One region of the Jeotgalicoccus huakuii genome, then DNA from elsewhere that is predicted to be linked to it. Evidence: riboswitches for the same ligand, from Rfam matches in the RefSeq annotation. Region 1 holds a riboswitch; each other region holds the start of a gene.

Region 1 (5,294 bases):
TCGTACTTCTGTACTAAAGATTCTTTTTCTTTAGCGTGATTGTCTTCAACAACTTTCACTTGATTGCGATGTTTAAAGTAATAAACTAAAAACCAGATTACTACTATAAGAAGAACGACAGCAATCGCAATAAAAATGGGATTCGTAAAGATTTCCGTGTTCATAACATTCCTACTTTCCAACAGTGCTCACTTAGCGATTTCTTAATAATTCTTTAAGCGCATCGACCTTATCTAATCTTTCCCAAGGTAAGTCAATGTCTGAGCGCCCAAAATGGCCATAGCTTGCAGTCTGTTTATAAATTGGCTTTCTTAAGTTTAACATATCTATTATTCCATCTGGTGACAAATCAAACAGTGCTCTAATGACTTCAACAATTTTATTTTCATCATATTGTCCTGTTTTAAATGTATCAACAGAGATAGATACCGGTTGAGATACCCCAATTGCATATGCTAATTGGATTTCACACTTATCAGCAATACCACTCGCTACAATATTTTTAGCAATATAACGGGCTGCATAAGCTGCTGAACGGTCCACTTTTGTTGGATCCTTTCCAGAGAATGCACCGCCACCATGACGTGCATATCCTCCGTAAGTATCCACTATAATTTTACGACCCGTTAAGCCAGCATCCCCTTGTGGACCACCGATTACAAAACGACCTGTTGGATTGATGAAGTATTTAGTTTCATCATCTAAAAGATGTTCAGGTACAACTGCTTTAATCACATGCTCTAATAAATCATCATATATTTCAGAAGCAGGTATGTTCTCATGATGTTGAGTTGAGATAACAATCGTATCCACACGGAGCGGCTGACCCGCTTCATCATATTCAACTGTCACTTGAGACTTACCGTCCGGTCTTAAATAAGAAATCGTCTTATCTTTTCTTACTTCTGTTAGACGTCTTGAAATTTTGTGAGCAAGTGCAATAGGTAAAGGCATGAATTCTTTCGTTTCGTTAGTTGCAAATCCGAACATTAAACCTTGGTCACCTGCACCAGTTGAAACCCCTTGTGATTCTCTCGTTTCAAAAGCATTGTTAACACCAACTGCGATATCTTCTGACTGTTCATCAATACCAGTTAATACTGACATCGTCTTATAATCAAAACCGTATTTAGCATCCACATAGCCTATTTCCTTAACTGTTTCACGAACTGTCTTAGGAATATCTACATAAGTTTCAGTACTGATCTCCCCTACAATTAAAGCAAGACCTGTATTAACTACAGTTTCACATGCCACTCTTGCATATGGATCTCCTTCTAAAATTGCATCCAGAATCGCATCAGAAATCTGATCTGCAATTTTGTCTGGGTGTCCCTCTGTGACTGACTCTGATGTAAATAACTTTCTTTCTGACATTAAAATTCTCCTTTATAGCTAAATTAGCTATCTCCTAAAGCAAAAAATAAAGCCTTATTCTCCACATAAACATAGAGAAAAAGGCTCGCCCTTTTCCCTTATCGCTCAGAATTACTCTGCATTCTTTAGCACCTTTCTTGAAAAGGAGGTTGCTCTGGCTTCACAGGGTTTGATCCCTCCACCACCTCTTGATAAGAGATAACTTAGCTATATATTACAATATTGATATGTGATAATCAAGATTTAGACCAAATCAAACTAATATAATAAGTTAAATTTATTTCTTAAATTAGAAATGTGCATCATTACTTATAGATGTGCTCTTATTATAGTGTTATCGTAAAAAGTAATGTGTTATACTAATTTCTAAATAATGCGTTTTAATTCAAATATTTTTGGAGGCGAATCATGGTTAATCACAAGAGTTTAATCGAGGACTTAGTCGCTAAATCCTCAACACACAAACAACTATCAAACAGTGAACTAGTAGAGGCTTCTTTACGACGTGGTGAAGCTACATTAACAAACACTGGTGCCCTACGTGCTCAAACTGGTGAATATACAGGCCGTAGCCCTAAAGATCGTTTTGTCGTAAAAGATAGCGTATCTGAAAATAAAGTCGATTGGGGAGACGTTAACCAACCAATTTCCGAAGAGATATTCGACAATTTGTTTGAAAAAGTTACTACATACTTAAATGAAAAAGAAGAGTTATTTGTTTTTAATGGCTATGCTGGTGCTGATCCTCAGACTCAACTTAAACTACAAGTTGTGAATGAATTCAGTTGGCACAACATGTTTGCTAAAACTATGTTCATTCGTCCTGAGACTAAGGAAGAAGCATTAGCGATCGATCCTGAATTTACAATTGTCTCTGCACCAACTTTTAAAGCAGACCCTGCTGTAGATGGTACAAAATCAGAAGTATTTGTACTCGTTTCATTAGAGAAGAAAATAATTCTTATTGGTGGTACTGAGTACGGTGGAGAAATGAAGAAATCCATCTTCTCTATCATGAACTTCTTATTACCTGAACAAGGTGTAATGAGTATGCACTGTAGTGCAAATGTTGGAGAGAACAAGGACGTTGCACTATTCTTCGGTCTATCTGGTACAGGTAAGACAACGCTATCTGCAGACCCCGAACGTGATTTAATCGGTGACGATGAGCACGGTTGGAATGAAGATGGGGTATTCAATATTGAAGGTGGTTGCTATGCTAAAACAATCAACCTATCAAAAGAAAAAGAGCCCGAAATTTTTGAAGCAATTAAATTTGGCTCTGTTTTAGAGAATGTTGTTATTGATGAAGAAGGTAATCCGGATTATGATGATGATGCATTAACTGAAAACACACGTGCCGCTTACCCACTTAACCATATCGATAACGCACGTATTCCATCAGTTGCAGGTCACCCGAAAACAATTGTCTTCCTGACAGCAGATGCATTTGGTGTATTACCGCCAATCTCTAAATTATCTAAAGACCAAGCAATGTATCACTTCTTGAGTGGGTTTACATCGAAACTTGCAGGTACAGAACGTGGTGTCACGTCTCCACAACCAGTATTCTCAACATGTTTCGGTTCACCGTTCCTACCATTACATGCAACAGTCTATGCAAATATGCTAGGTGAATTAATTGATAAGCATGATGTTAACGTCTACCTGGTTAATACAGGATGGACGGGTGGAGAATACGGTGTTGGTAAGCGTATGGATCTCAAACACACTCGTTCAATGGTTAGACGCGCAATTAGCGGTGAATTAGAACTTGGTGAATTTGTTAAAGATGATGTCTTTGGATTATCTATCCCTACTGCTGTCACAGGTGTTCCTGAAGAAATTTTAGCGCCGGCTAATACTTGGGAATCGAAAGATGCTTATAATGAGAAAGCACAAGCACTAAAAGATCAGTTTATTGAGAACTTCAAAAAATTCGGTGAAGAATCTGCAGAAATTGCAGCTAAAGGCGGATTTTAAACAATAATTATATACAAAACGGACCCAACAATTATACTTTGTTGGGTCCGTTTATTTTACTGACAACCATGTTCTCTTACTTCATTATATAGATGAATAATACATTCATCTTTTAACAATTCGCTTTTATCTTCATCATCAATATCTTCAATTTGTGTGACTAACTTAGGCCCTAGTGTCTCATGATAATCTTGTAGTCCATCCAAGCGTTCTATGTTACAACAGAATGCCGCTTTACTAAAGGTATCTTCACCATCATTTACTGTGTAGGTTCCAACGAAATGTAGGTTTACTACCAAACCACCTGTTTCTTCATACAGCTCTCTTTGTGCTGCTTCAACAAGTGATTCGCCTTGTTCAACTTTACCACCAGGAAATTCTAATCCTCTTTCTTTATGATGCGTCAACAGAAACTGATTATTAAGTTTAGGAATAATTAGCACATGATCTGTCTGATCGACATACTCATATTTTAAGGTAACTTCTCGTCCTTTAAAATCTTTAAATGTTTTCATTTAAACTCCTCCCCTTGCAGTCTACGTATTATCGGCCTACAATAACTGTACTACTATTAAAAGGTGATCGACTAATGAAAAAAATTCTAATCAGAGCAGTTCATTTCTATCAAAAAAATATTTCCCCAATGTCACCGCCGACTTGTCGTTTCTACCCGACTTGTTCTAATTATGCAATCGATGCTATAAATGAACATGGCGCAATCAAAGGGTCGTACTTAGCAACAAGACGCATTCTTAAATGTCATCCCTTCCATGAAGGCGGGTTCGATCCGGTACCAATAAATACAAAGAAGAAAAAATCTAAATCTTAGTATTATCTCTCAATACCTTTTCATCTAGGTCTAGAAACATATTTCTATTAATTGTTCTAGATATCTTTCCAGTTGATGTTAACTTAATCTCATCAACATAGTGTATTTCTCTTGGTATTTTATACTTTGCTAAATGCTCATAAAGATGATTTAATAGACGGGACTTATCTACAGGTTCTTCTAGAAGTAAAACGGGAACCTGCCCCCACTCGTCATCATCTTTTTTAATGACCACACAACGATTCACTTCTTCAAGCATATAGACAACATCTTCTATTTCTTTCGGATAAATATTCTCGCCACCACTAATAATTAAATCATTACGACGATCAAGAATATAAATGTATCCGTCATCATCAATACTCGCGACGTCTCCTGTATTGAAATACCCATCAGTATGATCCATATCTGCATTTAAGTATTCCTTAACGACAGAGTCACCTTTAATCAAAAGTTCATGAGTCGATTCATCTAGCTTGATTTCAGTTGCAGTTGTATGAATATTCCCCACTGTTCCACTTAGAATGTTTTTATCATTGGAGGATATTTGAACAATCTGTGAGCAAGTTTCAGTCATACCAAATGAATTATAAACAGGTAATCCTTTGTCGATTGCTGTTTTTAATAATTTAGTCGTAGTACTCGCCCCACCTAACAGTATGCCTTCAAGGAAATGTTTACCTTCAAATTTTAATAAGCGTTTTAGCATCACAGGAACCATTGAAGTATGGCTAACTTTTTCATTTTCTAAGATTGACCACACAGATTCAGGGTCAAATTTATTAACTAAAATTAAAGTACTTTGACTCATTACAGTTCTAAACATAACTGACAATCCTGAAATATGAAAAATCGGATTTACCATCATCCATACACTGTCTTCATTATAATTCATTTCATTCTGGCAATTGTTATGTGATGCCTGGTGATTTCCATAGGTTTGTGGGACCGCTTTTGAACGTCCTGTGGTACCTGAAGTAAACATAATGGATAATATATCATCCGCATCTGGTTGATTCACCATTGCAGTAGCTGATGGCAAATCATATAGCTCATCAAAATGAATCATTTTAGTATCGGGTATCTCACCTTGAACCGTCGTAAT
Region 2 (5,294 bases), on a different contig from region 1:
TTCGTCAGCAAGTGAGATGACGTAACGTAATTTTTCCCACTGTTCTTCCTCAGTTAAAACATTTCCGTGGTGTGTCGAAGAGAATCCACATTGTGGACTTAAACGAATCTGTTCTTTAGGTACATAATTGGTCGCTTCTTCAATACGCGCTTTGATCACTTCTTTATCTTCTAATTCACCACTTTTTGAAGTCAGTAAACCGAGCACAACAGCTGGGCCACCATCAGGAATTTCTTTTAGTGGTTCAAAATCGCCTGAACGATCATCATCATACTCTAAAAAGAAACCATCAACATTTTCCTTAGCAAATAAGACAGGCGCAATCTTGGCATATGATCCTTCAAATGCCCAAGTAGAACGGTAGTTTCCTCGGCATAGGTGGGTAGTAATTACCATATCTTCTGGTTTCACTTCTAGGGCGCCGTTCACAACTCTTAGAGCTAGATCTATAAGTTGTTCGCGGTTATAACCACTTTCCTGATACGGTTCTTCTTCTGTATTGAGTCTTGCAATATAAACATCATCTAACTGTAAGTAGCGACAACCGACATCATAGAATGCCAAGATGGCATCCTGGTAAGCTGCAATAATGTCATCTGCATATTCTTCAATGTCCGGATAGATTTCTTTATTACGTACACCATAGTTGAAAAATTGGTTAGGTGAAGGAATGGTTTGTTTTGGAACAGCTCTGTCTCCAACGATTTCCTTAAACAAGATAAACTCTTTCACGTGTGGATGGTTTTTATCGAAAGAAATCTTACCGATGTTGCGGATATTATAGGCTTCTGTCTTCATGCCATTGAATGAGTATCCTTCTTCAGGGATATAGCCTTCAAAGCCACCAACATGTTCCATAAAGTCAGTGTGCCAAAAACGGCGGCGGAACTCGCCATCCGTAACAGCCTTGAGGCCGACTTCAATTTGCTTATCCACCACTTTCTCAATTTCTTCTGTTTCTATTTTAAATAATTCGTCTTTACTGATATTACCTGCTTCAAAGTCTTTTCTTGCTTGATGTATTCTGGCAGGACGTAATAAACTTCCTACGTGATCTGCTTTAAATGGTGCTGACATGTAATAACCTCTTTCAATATTGTTTTTAAATAAATAAAATCCCCTTCTATCTTGTTTAAGATTTAAAAGAGGAGTGCTTTACATGTCCATCTTCTCATCTTTAAGTCACAAGAACTTTAAGGAATTAGCACAGTTCCCCTAAGGGTCCGCTGCTGAGGTATCGACGGGCCTGTTCCCTCCACCTCTCTGGATAAGAATTTTATTTACTTAATTGAACATTATATTAGCACTAGCCATAATATTCTGTCAAAAAACTTATGAATCACTAAGTGAAAACACTTTCTTCATATATATTATAGACTTTGTTTTTAATGTGTAATAGTATATCTCTTATGCTTTTAATAAGGAGGTTAATATGAAGGATCAAGCTTCAAGACAACTTGTCATTACAATTTTTATGATCGGTGCCTTTGCAGTCGGCATGACTGAGTATGTCGTAACCGGTCTATTAACTCAATTTGCAGCAGATTTAAACGTTGAAGTTTCTACAACCGGTTTACTCTTAAGTGTCTACGCACTCAGTGTTGCTGTATTTGGTCCGGTGATTCGATTATTAACGTTGAGATTTTCTCCGAAATTACTCTTAATAATTTTAATTTCTATATTTATAGTTTCTAATATTGTTGCCGCGACCGCACCAAATTTTGAAGTATTGCTATTATCGCGCTTATTATCAGCTTCTATGCATGCACCCTTTTTCGGTGTCATGATGAGTTTAGCGATGGCAATTTCTCCACCAAATAAGAAAACCGCTGCAGTTGCCCTAGTAAATGGTGGGCTCGTCATCGCAGTGATGCTCGGTGTACCATTTGGTTCATACATTGGTGCCTTGTTAGACTGGAGAATCGTCTTTTGGATTATCGTTACCCTCGGCATAATCAACTTACTTGGACTCATACTATTCACCCCAAACTATAAGACAGGTGAAGCACCGAAAGTCTCTAGTGAATTGTCAGCATTAAAAGATAAGAATGTCATCATGTTAATGATTACGATTATTTTTGGATACTCAGGTGTATTTACTGCCTATACGTTTTTAGAGCCCATGTTAAGAGACATTGCTGGTATGGGAGACTATGGTGTCACTTTTAGTATGCTAATGTTTGGTACTTTTGCAGTTATTGGTAACTTCTCATCCGGTCGAATTCAACCCGGAAAACTAACTGGAGCAGTGACTTTGGTTATTCTGTTCTTAGCCATCGTCTTATTCGGTTTAACCTTTATGTTAGAAGTGCCTTATCTTGCCTACCTTGCTGCTGGATTATTCGGCTTAGGCACATTCGGAATTTCACCAATGTTGAACTCTAAGATTATTTTTGCAGCAGTTACCGCACCCGCTTTAGCCGGTACTTTGGCTGCTTCAGTTTTCAATCTTTCAAACTCAATCGGTGCATCACTCGGTTCACTCTTATTGACTAACGGATTCTCGTACCGTGAGATTACCTTCATCGCCGGTGGTATGTTAGTATTTGGCGCTTTATGTATGGTCGCCACTCACTTCATAGAAGATAAAAGCCGTTTTGAAAATTAATGTTTTTAATATCTTTATTGCTAGCGGCTCTCTGTGATCGCTACAGCGGGCCACCCACTATTATCAACATCACAAAAAAGCGTTGAACTCTATAAGGTTCAACGCTTTTCTTATTTATTTAACATCACTTTTGCAATCCTTTTATAACTCTTGACCTTATCGGAAAAGTCATGAGTAATCGTCACTATCATTAACTCATCGACACCGTAAGTTCTTTGATATGACATCAACTCATCCCGTACAAAATCAGCATCTCCTATGATGACATTGTCACGGATTTTATTGAACTCAGCTACTTCTTCCTCTGTCAATTCAATTGCTGAAACTTCATCAAATGAAGGTATACCAGAAAATTCTCGTCCAGTAGATTTTAAGGCTTGATTGACTAAATAAGGTCTCGCCATTCTTTCTGCTTCCTCAAATGTTTGACCACAAAAAGTGTTGACCGTAACTATGATTTCTCCATTATTGCTACCTGCTTTATAGGTCGATAGCACTTCGCCTGTCGATTGGCTACTCATAAATTCCCCATAACAGTAATTCAACTGATTGTCTCTGGCAAAAATCGCACTTTTTTCACTGGTACCGAGCATCCACATTTTGACTTGATGCTGGCTATCTGGCATAACCTTCAAGTTCTCTCTTGTTCATTAACAATGCTTTTAATTCACTGACTAAGTCTGGCATCTTAAAGACATGTCCAAGATAATTATCACTTAGTGCTTCAGAGGCAACGTTATCTCCGCCCGGGGCACGACCGATGCCGACATCAATCCGATCACCGTGAAGTGCGAGCAGTGTATTAAAAGTCTCTGCCACTTTTAATGGTTTATAATAAGGCAGCAGTGTTGCACCGCTGCCTAGTCTAATATCTTTAGTTATCATCCCAATTGCACCGAGCGTTACTTCTGGTGCACTTGAGGATAAGCCTTTCATTGCATGGTGTTCTGCTAACCAAAAACGAGTATACCCTAATTGATCAGCAACACTTGCAAGTTTCACACTATTACCCAGTGCTTCTTCTGCTGTCATGTGTGTTGAAATTGGTGCCTGGTCTAATATACTTATACGCATATTAATCTATGACTTTCAAAGTAATATTATACTCTCCAACATTGTCTTCTTCATACAAGTTGTCTAGAGATGTTGAGAAGTTAACAATCTTCGCTTCGAATTCTTCATTATCATTCCCTGGAATTCTTACACGAAATTGCTCTTGATACAAGTGTTCTGATAAGTGGTGATAATCTTCACTCGCCACATCGAAAACGATGTTCACAGTACCCTCTTCTTTATCTCTAACGAGTTCTTTTACATCTAAAGTTAAGTCATCGAGCATGATTATCTCGTACGCCATTCTATTCCATCCTTTCAATACATTAAAAAGAATAATAACATTACAACTATTCTTTTACTATTAAAATGCATACCCTTTTCTTATAAATTTAACCTTCTTTAGTCTTATCTTCAACAGGATAATTATACTGTTTTAAACGAGAAATAAACTGCTCATGATTTAGATGAACATGATTCAATTCTCTAAGTACTTCATCTCCATTTAAAAATTTAATTACAGTGATAACATCGTTCTCTATAGTGATATTTGTAATATCCTCTTTCATCAGCACATTTTCACCACGTCTAAATTTAATAATTATCCCACTTTCTGAGATATGAAGTTGATAATACTTATCTCCTTTGTCCGCCTTGAAGATAAAACCCATCACCAGGGCAACCAATACAATAATCGCTATGATGTAAGCACGATTAAAGGCACTTTCTTCAATGTTATTAAAAGTTCTGTATGACAAATCAAAGATAATGAACAATAAATATGCACCGAGGACAATCAAGCCAAACAAGGTAAAATTAAAGCCCTTCGGATCATAATTTTTAGGCACATCTTTTCTACTTAAATAAATCACACCGTCATCTTTCATCCTGTCACCTCATTAGAATTCTTTATTTAATATACCCGAATTCAAAGAAGTTAACAGTTACTTAGTCAGTCACTTTATCTAAAACTTGCAAGTTTTTCTCCATCAGTGAAATATAGTCTTCATCATTACTTATATTTTCTTCAGTTAATACTTCCATATTGTGAATATATTCTGCCTCTGCCCCGATTTCGTCCTGAACAACTTTAGATATTTTGCCTGGACTATTTTGCTCAAATAGTACATGACTTAGATTGTTTTCCTGAGCCACCTTACTCAATTCTTTTAGTTGTTGTTGTGAAGGCTCATCACTCATTGAATAACCAGAAACCGCTAATTGTTCCACCCCATAACGCTCCCAATAACCAAATGCAGCATGGGGCACAATAATTTTAGCGTTATCTTTATCTTTTAAAGTCGCCTTATATTTCTCATCCAGTTGCTCGAGTTCTGACGATAAGGCTTGAAAGTTCTCTTCATAGATATTTTTATGATCAGGATTTAAGTTAATCATCTCATCTTTAATAATTTCTCCAACTTCAATCATTTTCAATGGATCAATCCATATGTGTGGGTCAAAGTTATCATGGTTGTCAATAATGATATCGACATAGTCAGTAAACATTAATTCACCGTTGTTATATCCTTGTGCGCGTACAGAAAAGCTATTTTCACCCGTCTCATAAGTTAATGATTGACCCTGACTGACTTCTTTAAAATCACCGTCATCATTGACTGACCATTTCACT
Region 3 (5,294 bases), on a different contig from region 1:
AGGTGGCAAGTTTAAAGAACTTGGTTTAAAAGAACGCTTACCTGAACTTTCAGATGATGAAAAGTTTGAATTACTTGCAAGTGACGGCATGTTAATCAAGCGACCAATGGTTGTTTTAGATGATCAGGTGCTTTTAGGGTTTAAAGAAGAAAATTATGAGCAAGCTTTATTGAATTAATCTTCTTGCCTGTAGTATGATAAATATGCAACAATATATATGATAAGTTAAAAGGGAGGTTTTAGCGTGTCATTACCACAAGATCTAAAATACAGTGAGGACCACGAATGGGTAAAGGTTGAAGGAAATACTGTAACTATCGGTATTACTGATTTTGCACAATCTGAACTTGGTGATATTGTATTTGTTGAACTTCCAGAGGAAGGCGACGACGTATCAACAGGTGAATCATTCGGTAGCGTTGAATCAGTTAAGACTGTTTCTGAATTAATCGCTCCAGTTTCAGGTTCAATCGTTGCTATTAACGAAGAGCTTGAAGATAGTCCTGAACTTGTAAATGAAAATCCATATGAAGGCGCTTGGATGCTGAAAGTTGAACTTTCAGATGAAAGCGAACTTGATAATCTTCTTGATGCTGCTGGTTACCAAGCAGTTATCGAGGGCTAATTTTAAACTCTGGACATTTGTCCGGAGTTTTTTAAAACTAAATATTTATTACTTCTGGTGAATTTGTATAAAATTAAACTAAGGGTGATACGAATGAATCTTTCTGATAAGGTACTCATTGTTGAAGGCAAGACTGATAAACGTCGCTTAGAAGAAGTGTTAGTAGAACCGGCACAAATTATTTGCACTTTCGGAACAATGGGTATTTCCAAATTAGATGAAATTATCGAACAGCTAGGTGATTCGCAAATTTTTATATTATCCGATGCGGATAAAGAAGGAAGAAAAATTCGTCAATGGTTTAAAAAACATTTAAGTGAGAGCACGCATATTTACATTGATCCAAAATTTGGAGAAGTCGGTCGTTGCCCGCATGACTATCTAGCTAACCTCCTCTTAAGACACGGTTTTTACGTAGATAATGCGTTAATAATGAAAGGTAAGTTTTATCGTGAAGGAAACAATTTCAACGGCAGATTTATTAAAGAATACACAGGATAAGGAAAGTTATATTATCTTTGGATATGCGACGATGTGTAAAACATGTGAAATTTCAGAATCGATGTTGAAAGTCGTTTCTGAGATGAAGCAGATATCATATGAGAGAATTAACTTGAACTATCATAAAGACTTAATAGATAAATACCACATACGTTCAGCACCAGCCTTACTGTTATTTAAAAATGGCCAACTTGTGAAAGAACTCTATGCTTTTCACTCAGTACCATATTTAAGTGAAGTATTAGATGAATTCCTGGTTGACTAGTAGAGAATAGTCTGATATTATAAATCTCAATCGAATAGAACTCTTATCAAGAGTGGTGGAGGGAAGTGCCCTAAGAAGCCACGGCAACCGTCTTAATGACAAGGTGCTAAATCACAGGAACAAATCCTAAAGATGAGAGGCATAATGAAGTTCAAAGGCCTACTCATATACTATGAGTAGGCCTTTTTATTTTTCTTCGATGAGAAAGGGAAATGTATCATGATTGATATAAAAAGTGTTTCTAAGATATTTAAAACTAAGAAACAAAATATAACAGCAGTTGACCAAGTTGATCTATCGATTAAACACGGTGAGATATTTGGGATAATTGGCTACTCAGGTGCAGGTAAATCCACCCTGATCAGATTATTAAATGGACTTGAAGATGTAACTGAAGGTGATGTGATTGTCAGTGGAGATGACATCAGTAAAATGTCCAAAGGTGATCTTCGAAAAAAACGTCAGAAAGTATCTATGATCTTTCAACATTTTAACTTACTGTGGTCAAGAACAGTTGCAGAAAATATAAGTTTTCCAATGGAAATCGCGGGTATACCAAAGAAAGAACGCCAAGCACGTGTTGATGAATTAATCAAACTTGTTGGGCTAGAGGGTAGAGCGCATAACTATCCAAGTGAGCTATCAGGTGGACAAAAACAACGTGTCGGTATTGCCAGAGCCTTATCGAATAAGCCTGAAGTGTTACTATGTGATGAAGCAACTAGTGCCTTAGATCCAGAAACGACTGATGAAGTATTAGATTTACTTGTAGATATTACAAAAGAGATGAATCTAACCATCGTCTTGATTACTCACGAAATGCATGTGATCAGAAAGATATGTGACCGTGCAGCAGTGATGGAGAACGGTAAGGTCGTTGAAGTGGGTTCGGTAATTGAATTGTTCCAAAATCCACAGTCAAGTGTAACAAAACGCTTTGTTAAAGATGATATTTCAGATGATGATCATCAACTCGCAATAGAAGAACTTAAAGCATCATTCCCAACTTCAACAATAGTAAAATTAAACTTTGTAGGTACGAGAACAAAATCTCCAATTGTTTCTGAGGTCATAAGAAATTACGGTTTAGATGTAAATATTCTATCAGGTAATATTAAACAGACGAATCAAGAATCATTTGGACATTTATATATTGCATTAGATATCGATAATGAGACCCTTGAATCAATCTCAAATGAGTTTAAAAAGCACGATGTCACATTGGAGGTTGAAGCAGGATGAACAGTGTAATAGAAGAATTTAAAAATATGTTTAGCTTTGAAAATGTGAAATGGGATGCAGTAATTGAAGCGACTTATGAAACGATATACATGACAGTGATTGCAACAATTGCAGCCTTTATAATTGGACTCATTTTCGGTATTATCTTGTTCTTATCTAATAAGAGTGAAAATGTTCCCTCAAAACCGCTTTATGGAACGACATCCTTCATCGTCAATCTCTTTAGAGCGATTCCATTTATCATTTTAATTATTCTACTCATGCCATTTACAAAAGCAATCATGGGTACAGTAATGGGCTCAAATGGAGCCTTACCTGCGTTGATTATCGGTGCTGCACCATTCTATGCACGCTTAGTTGAAATAGGACTTAAAGAAATTGATAAGGGTGTAATAGAAGCGGCGGAGTCAATGGGTGCGAACACTTGGACAATTATTTGGAAAGTGTTAATACCAGAATCATTACCTGCTCTAATTTCAGGTATTACGGTAACATCCATTATGCTCGTTGGTTCAACCGCGATCGCAGGGGTTATTGGTGCCGGTGGATTAGGTAACTTAGCCTACATGGTTGGTTTTACAAGAAACCAGCCTGACGTCACGCTTGTTGCAACTGTGGTAATTCTAATCATCGTTTTCGTCATTCAAATTTTAGGAGACTTCTTCTCTAAAAGAGTGGATAAACGCTGATTACTAATATAAAAATTTATAGAAAAGAGGATTTAGCATGAAGAAATTTTTTAGTTTCGTTACATTGTTTTCACTTATTTTAGTTTTAGCAGCTTGTGGAAATGGTTCAGAATCTGATTCTGCTTCAGAAGGTGAATCAACGGATGGGGAAGGTGCTGAAATTTCAGTCGCAGCATCACCAGCACCCCACGCTGAGATTTTAGAAAAAGCAGCAGAAATTCTTGCTGAAGAAGATATAACTGTCGATGTAGAAATCGTTAACGACTATACAACACCTAACCGTTTGTTAGCAGATGAAGAAGTCGATGCAAACTTCTTTCAACATACACCATACTTAGACGGTGAAATTGAATCACATGGCTATGACCTAACTAGCATCGGTAATGTCCATATCGAACCTATGGCAGTATTCTCAAATGACTATGATTCACTTGAAGACATCCCAGACGGCTCTACTATCTTAGTATCTAATAATCCTGCAGAAGAAGGACGTTTCCTTTCATTCTTCGTTAACGCTGGCTTAGTAGAAATCGAAGAAGGCGTTGAAATTCAAGACGCAACATTTGATGATATTACTGAAAATCCTCACGACTTTAACTTTGATAACAATACAGCACCTGAGCTTTTAGTTAATATGTATGAAAATAATGAAGCACCTGCTGTTATTATTAATGCAAACTTCGCAATTGATGCTGGATTGAATCCAGTTGAAGATTCAATCGCAGTTGAAGACGGAGAATCACCTTATGCTAACCTAGTTGCTGTTAGATCTGGAGATGAAGAACGTCCAGAACTACAAAGATTAATCGAAGTACTACAATCAGATGAGATCAAACAATATATTGATGAAGAGTACAGCGGTAATATTATTCCATCAGAATAAGTAAGAAAAACCTCACTCGACTTTCAAGTCGAGTGAGGTTTTTAATGAACTATGTTAATAGTATATACATTTTTCATCATATCGTTAGCACAATCATCAACATAAATGAAACAATCAAGTAGATGAGGGAGTATCTTAAATTCATTTCCGCCCATCGGTGTTTATCCTGTGTAGTATAACCTTTAATAGATAGCACAATCCATCCTAGGGTCAGTAAAGCTGACACAATTGAAAAGATTATACCGAGCGATTCAAAGAGCATAATTGGTACGGGCAATAAAGCGAGCACATAGTATAAGTTCTGGCGAATTGATGCCTTGGTGCCAATGACAACTGGGAGCATCGGTATGCCTGCTCTAGTGTAGTCATCGAGTCTTTTAATAGCGATTGAAATGGTATGAGGTATCTGCCAAATAAGTAAAATGTAAAACAACATTAATGGTACTAAATGATTCGCAGGTGTAATAACGGCCCAACCTATTAAAGGTGTAAAGGCACCTGAAATACTACCGATAATCGTATTGATGGTATAGCGTCGTTTTGACCAAAAGGTGTAGAGAACGACGTAGAAAAACCAGCCAAGAAATGAGTAGATTCCAGCTTCAATATTCACCACAAAAATCATGCTCAACCCGATGATTGTTGTAATGATTGCAGCAATTAAGACATTTCTTAAAGGAAAGTCACCAGTAACAGTTGGCCGCTTTTTTGTACGGTCCATTTGTGTATCTAGGTCATGCTCGAACCAGTTGTTAAACATTAGGGCACCAGATATGACCATAGTACTGGAAATCATGGTTATGAAAAAAGTACCAAGGTGATCGAAAAATGACTGGTGGGTAAAGTGTAAAGCAAGCCAAAACGCTGTGAATACAGGTAGGACATTTGCGATAAGTACTTTCCCTTTAAGTAGGTATTTAATGTTTATAAATAATGTTTGTAAGTTAATAGACTTACGCTTATGAACTTGTTCAGTTTCCAATGTAGTCCCTCGCAATTTAATGATTAAGCTATATTATAACAGTCATAAGAAAGCATCAGAAAAATTATTCGATTTTTTTGTGACAAAGATGTTTCAAGGAAAAGGGG
Region 4 (5,294 bases), on a different contig from region 1:
CTGATCGACACTTCTAGGCAGTTGGCCAGCATCTTGGAAGATAAATTCTAAGTTTTTCTTGTTATCGATAATGTCTGCTTCTTCGATGGCAAACATGTCAGCATCTTCACTAATTGTTATGAGCCCAGCATCTTGTAAAGTTAAGAAACCGCGTGAAGCGTTAACAGGATCTAAAGGCAGAGCCACTTCACTTCCTGATGTAATACTGTCTATGCTGTCGAATGTTCCACTGTATAGCCCCATAGGCGCAGTTGGTACTTGAATGATATTTTTTAATTCTGTATTATTTTCTTCATTATAACTATCCATGAAGAGTACATTTTGAAAGAGGTTAGCATCGATATCACCATTGGCTAATGCATTATTCGGTTGAATATAATCACTGTACTCAATGACTTCAACTGAATAACCTTCTTGTTCTAGTACAGGCTTTAATGCGTATGTGGCCATATCAGCAAATGGTCCACTAGATGCACCAATAGTAATCACTTCACCTTCATCCTCATGGAGTAAAACTGTTGTTAGAACGATGACAAAAAGTGTACCAATTAAAAATGTTATAATACCTCTCATTACTTATCCTCCGCTCTGTTTGCAAGTCGGTCGCCGACCCACTGAACAATTTGTACGATAATGATTAAGACAACCACTGTCACAATCATCGTTAATGTGTCATAACGGTAATAACCGTAGCGTATGGCTAGGTCACCTACACCACCACCACCGACAACGCCTGCAGTCGCTGAGAAAGCAATAATTGAAATAATTGTTAGCGTAATCGCTTGGGTAATACTCTTTTTCGCTTCTGGTAACAAAACATCCGTAACGATTAAGAAAATTGAAGCGCCACCTGCTATACTCGCTTCAATCACACCGTCTTTAACACCGTTGAAACTAGATTCAACGAGGCGGGCAAATAGTGGTACTGCAGCAATTGATAAGGCCACACTTGCAAATACAGGTCCATGTGAATCGTTAACTAACCAAGTTGCAAAAGGCATAATCGCAACGATTAAGATAATGAATGGGAATGACCGAATAATATTCATCAACCATCCGAGGACACTGTTTAAAGGTTTAATTCTAAAAAGGAGTGGGTGCTGCGTAATATATAAAAGAATACCTAGTGGTAATCCTAATAACACTGCAAAAAATATTGAAATAGAAACCATTTGAGTAGTCTCAAGTAATGCTTTATATAAAATTGGCCATAACTGACTGAAACTATCCAATGTAACCCACCCTTTCTATGCCGTTCGTCTGATCAATATGACTTTTCAGTCTATTAATTTCTTCTTCTTTACCAGTCACTTGGAACATTAAAAAGCCAAGTGGTTGATCCTTAATGTATTCAATGCGTCCATTTAAAATGCTAATGTTTAAATCAAAATTACGATACAGTTTGTTGAGATAATTCTCTTCTGCATTTTCACTGAGGAACTGAATTGTAATCACTTGATTCTCACGCGTTGCCTTAAACTGCTTAGGGACTTCAAAGTTATAAATTTCTTGAACAAAGTCTTTAGTAATTTCATGCTTAGGATGACTAAAGACATCATAAGTTTGACCTATTTCTAAAATTTCACCTTGAGACATTACACCGACCCGGTCTGCAATTTCTTTAATAACTTCCATTTCATGAGTGATGACGATAATCGTAATACCTAAATCCTTATTGATTCGATTCAATAATTTTAGAATACTCTTAGTCGTGTCTGGATCTAAGGCACTCGTTGCTTCATCACAAAGCAAGATGTCAGGATCATTTGCAAGTGCACGAGCAATACCTACTCTTTGCTTTTGCCCTCCACTTAAATTTGATGATTTAATTTCAGCCTTGTCTCCAAGTCCAACCAATTCCAATAATTCCTTGATACGGCCTGGTCTCTTTTTCTTATCAAATTTTGAAGCCTTTAGAACAAATTCAATATTTTCATAAACAGTCTTAGATTCAATGAGATTAAACTGCTGAAATATCATACCAATTTTTTGGCGTTTCTGTCTAAGTTCATTCTTAGTGAGCTTCGTTAAATCTTCACCAGCAACTGTTACCGAACCCGTTGTTGGTTGTTCCAATAAGTTAATTAATCTAACTAAGGTAGATTTACCTGCGCCTGAGTAACCGATTAAACCAAAAATCTCACCTGTCTTAATTTCTAATGATGTCTCTTTTAATGCTTCAACCTTACGACCTTTTAATTGATAGGTTTTTGAAACGCTCTCCAATTTTATGCTCATGATCTACCTCCTCTTTAAAATAAAAAAACCATTCATCATGTAGACAAATGGCGATGTTTGATTATCTTCCAAGCCGATGCCTGCAGGATTTAGCACAGTACTTAAATAAGCCCGCTGCTGAGACTTCATAGGGCCCGACCCTCCATCTCTCTTGATAATTTCATATTCAATTTAGAGTAATACTATATGATTTAATTCTAAAAGTCAATAAGAGGCGACTCTTTACTTTGACCGAGATAAGTAAATCTCGAGTGACAACGTGCACAGACATACCGCTTCTCATAACCTTTCATACGTTTAGTAAATTTATAATTACAGTGCATACATTGATAATGATGTAGAGTGCCTTTGTATCTATAGGTTCTTGTTAATGAAATGTTGAGCTTCTTGAGTGTATTCTTAAAATAATCATCTTGATCTCGGTAAGGTTTGTTTAGTCGATATAGACAAAAATGCACACATTCATGGTGTAGGACATCAAGAATTACGTGCCTCGGATTATTGTCAATAAAGGTTTTCGACATGACAATCTCTTCGTTAATAACCCTGTTGTGTCTCGTCTTAATTACAAAAGCGCCAAGCTTTGCAGTCATTCTATTTGAGATTCTTAGTGAAATATTAAAATCCACATTAAAATGCTTCTTAGAGAATGCTACTGCATATTCTAATAATTCTTTTTCGTCCACCTTACTCACCACTACTTATAAATAGTCATAAAAAAAGAGAGACTCGAAGTCTCCCTAACAGATAAATAATATAATATGATATCTAGGCCAAAGGCACTATCAAAGAACGATTGAGCTAATAATATGAAGTATAGCTATAAATTAATAGGTCGTTCTGTTATGTATTTCTTAATATATTTTCATTATATTTTAATCTTTGGGTTATTTCAAGCCTTAATGTGAAATAATTATGTTTGTAATATCTTTGTAATATAAGCTCAAATATTTCAAATAATAGCCCATAAACAATATTATAACGCAGTTTGATAAGATTACAATGACAGTTATTTCAATATTTCGCTTGAATAATGTGTAAATCTACAGTAATTATTTTACTTGTTGTTTCAGTAAAATCTTTAATCTCTTGCTGACTTACGTGCCAACCGAGCGGGGTCATCTTTATTAAATCTTTTAAAGCGACGCTAGCCAGTTCAACTTCATATGTGATTCTCTCTTCGGAAATAAAATCTACTTTATTTCTCATTAACTCCAAGGTATCCGTATTCTCATATTCTTGACTATCACCAGCTAAAGTTTCTCTAATTTCTTTTAAGTACTTGCTACCCGGAATAACTTTAATCAGTATGCCGTTCGGCTTTAAAATACGTTGAAATTCTTCATAATTCGCAGGAGATAAGTAGCTTAAGATTACATCTATACTACTCTCTTTAAACGGTGTACGACTTAAATCTCCGACCACCCAGTTTTCATGACTATAGTTTTTACTCGCGAGTAATACACCATCTTTTGAGATATCTAATCCAATACCATGAGTGTTATCTTTATCAACTAGTTTTATAATTGAACGTAAATGTGAACCTTCACCAGAACCTGCATCAAAAATAAGGCGGTTTTCATTTGGAAGTGCATTAATTATATCAGCAATTTTTTGATGAATTATTTTGTAAAGATTATGAACTGATATAATATTATACCTCGCATCAAATAAGTCTTGATCATACATCGATGATACTTGTTTTTGCAACATGTTGACGTAGCCTTGTTTTGCTAAGTCATAACTATGACGATTTTCACACACTAAACGATTTGAATCGACGACATTTAAATCAGCACTACAAATCGGACACTGTAGATTCGATTCTAATTTCTGAAAACCAAGCGCTGCAATTTCTCTCTTTTTCATTAATTCACCTACTTTATTTCAATTACATTATGAATTGTAAAAGAATATAAATTTCTATAGTACTCAATAACTTTAAATGGTATTCTACACAAAAACAAGTTTTTAAGGAGGATTAAATGAAGCGATTCATGCTATTACTTGAAATATATTTAGTGTCCACAAGATTAGGCTTAACTTCTTTTGGTGGACCCTCTGCACACCTCGGTTACTTTCATACCGAGTATGTCGAGCGTAAAAAGTGGATGGATGAAAAGAGTTATGCTGATCTTGTCGCACTTTCTCAATTTTTACCTGGTCCCGCGTCCAGTCAGGTGGGTATCGGAGTCGGTGTCATGCGAGGTGGCGTTTTAGGTGGTATCATCTCATTTTTAGGATTCACCTTACCTTCAGTCATTGCACTAATTATTTTTGCTAGTCTTTTAACAACCTTCAATATTGCTGATGCAGCTTGGATTCAAGGCTTAAAAATTGTTGCAGTAGTCATCGTCTTACATGCAATACTTGGCATGGCTAAAAATTTAACACCTGATCTAAGTCGAAAACTGATTGCGCTCTTAGCAGTAGTTATTATACTTATCTTTCCATCAGTTATTACACAAGTTGGCGTCATTCTAATTGCTGCACTGCTTGGATTTTTAATATTTAAGGACCATGAAGCTGATACGAAAAGAACTTTGTTCCCAGTTAACAAAACTTTTTCTATCATCTGTTTAAGTTTATTTTTTATATTGTTATTCTTACTACCCATGTTAAGAGAATTTACGGGAAATTATTGGGTATCTGTTTTTGACAGCTTTTATCGTGCTGGCTCCTTGGTTTTTGGAGGTGGTCACGTTGTGTTACCACTTCTAGAGCAAGAACTTGTACCAATGGGCTGGATTTCACAAGAGGCATTTTTAGCAGGCTATGCGGCAACTCAAGCAGTTCCAGGACCGCTTTTCACCTTCGCTTCATACCTCGGCACTGTTATGAATGGCTGGCTCGGTGGCTTATTTGCAACATTTGCAATTTTCTTACCAGCATTCTTACTTATTTTAGGCAGCCTGCCCTTCTGGGATATGATAAGAAATCATGCTAAAACTAAAGGGGCTGTAATGGGGGTTAATGCAGCAGTGGTTGGTATTTTAATTGCTGCACTTTACACACCAATCTCAACTTCTGCCATTAATCAACCAGCAGATTTCGCC

What was found. A riboswitch is a leader RNA that binds a small molecule or an ion and turns the genes downstream of it on or off. The one in region 1 is predicted to bind S-adenosylmethionine.
Region 2: it holds a riboswitch for S-adenosylmethionine, as region 1 does, so the genes downstream of both, V6E76_RS01090 (5-methyltetrahydropteroyltriglutamate--homocysteine S-methyltransferase) here and metK (methionine adenosyltransferase) in region 1, are expected to answer to the same signal.
Region 3: it holds a riboswitch for S-adenosylmethionine, as region 1 does, so the genes downstream of both, V6E76_RS03985 (methionine ABC transporter ATP-binding protein) here and metK (methionine adenosyltransferase) in region 1, are expected to answer to the same signal.
Region 4: it holds a riboswitch for S-adenosylmethionine, as region 1 does, so the genes downstream of both, V6E76_RS00815 (ATP-binding cassette domain-containing protein) here and metK (methionine adenosyltransferase) in region 1, are expected to answer to the same signal.

The regions. Positions count from the first base shown of each region.
Region 1 covers NZ_JAVIYN010000004.1:105,203-110,496, reverse strand. Annotated here, with positions in the region: gene V6E76_RS03495 (nuclease-related domain-containing protein) at 1-164, opposite strand, end outside; gene metK (methionine adenosyltransferase) at 193-1,377, opposite strand; SAM riboswitch class I at 1,473-1,575, opposite strand; gene pckA (phosphoenolpyruvate carboxykinase (ATP)) at 1,786-3,360, shown strand; gene ytkD (RNA deprotection pyrophosphohydrolase) at 3,417-3,875, opposite strand; gene yidD (membrane protein insertion efficiency factor YidD) at 3,950-4,189, shown strand; gene menE (o-succinylbenzoate--CoA ligase) at 4,179-5,294, opposite strand, start outside.
Region 2 covers NZ_JAVIYN010000002.1:16,148-21,441, forward strand. Annotated here, with positions in the region: gene V6E76_RS01090 (5-methyltetrahydropteroyltriglutamate--homocysteine S-methyltransferase) at 1-1,077, opposite strand, end outside; SAM riboswitch class I at 1,169-1,274, opposite strand; gene V6E76_RS01095 (MFS transporter) at 1,433-2,608, shown strand; gene V6E76_RS01100 (hypothetical protein) at 2,719-3,234, opposite strand; gene V6E76_RS01105 (MsnO8 family LLM class oxidoreductase) at 3,224-3,682, opposite strand; gene V6E76_RS01110 (DUF3219 family protein) at 3,684-3,965, opposite strand; gene V6E76_RS01115 (hypothetical protein) at 4,054-4,548, opposite strand; gene V6E76_RS01120 (metal ABC transporter solute-binding protein, Zn/Mn family) at 4,610-5,294, opposite strand, start outside.
Region 3 covers NZ_JAVIYN010000005.1:72,297-77,590, reverse strand. Annotated here, with positions in the region: gene V6E76_RS04005 (Spx/MgsR family RNA polymerase-binding regulatory protein) at 1-178, shown strand, start outside; gene gcvH (glycine cleavage system protein GcvH) at 245-625, shown strand; gene V6E76_RS03995 (toprim domain-containing protein) at 719-1,126, shown strand; gene V6E76_RS03990 (thioredoxin family protein) at 1,077-1,391, shown strand; SAM riboswitch class I at 1,432-1,530, shown strand; gene V6E76_RS03985 (methionine ABC transporter ATP-binding protein) at 1,611-2,633, shown strand; gene V6E76_RS03980 (methionine ABC transporter permease) at 2,630-3,322, shown strand; gene V6E76_RS03975 (MetQ/NlpA family ABC transporter substrate-binding protein) at 3,360-4,205, shown strand; gene cyoE (heme o synthase) at 4,282-5,187, opposite strand.
Region 4 covers NZ_JAVIYN010000001.1:184,086-189,379, reverse strand. Annotated here, with positions in the region: gene V6E76_RS00825 (MetQ/NlpA family ABC transporter substrate-binding protein) at 1-573, opposite strand, end outside; gene V6E76_RS00820 (methionine ABC transporter permease) at 573-1,172, opposite strand; gene V6E76_RS00815 (ATP-binding cassette domain-containing protein) at 1,225-2,238, opposite strand; SAM riboswitch class I at 2,297-2,399, opposite strand; gene V6E76_RS00810 (SprT-like domain-containing protein) at 2,436-2,924, opposite strand; gene V6E76_RS00805 (putative RNA methyltransferase) at 3,253-4,107, opposite strand; gene chrA (chromate efflux transporter) at 4,224-5,294, shown strand, end outside.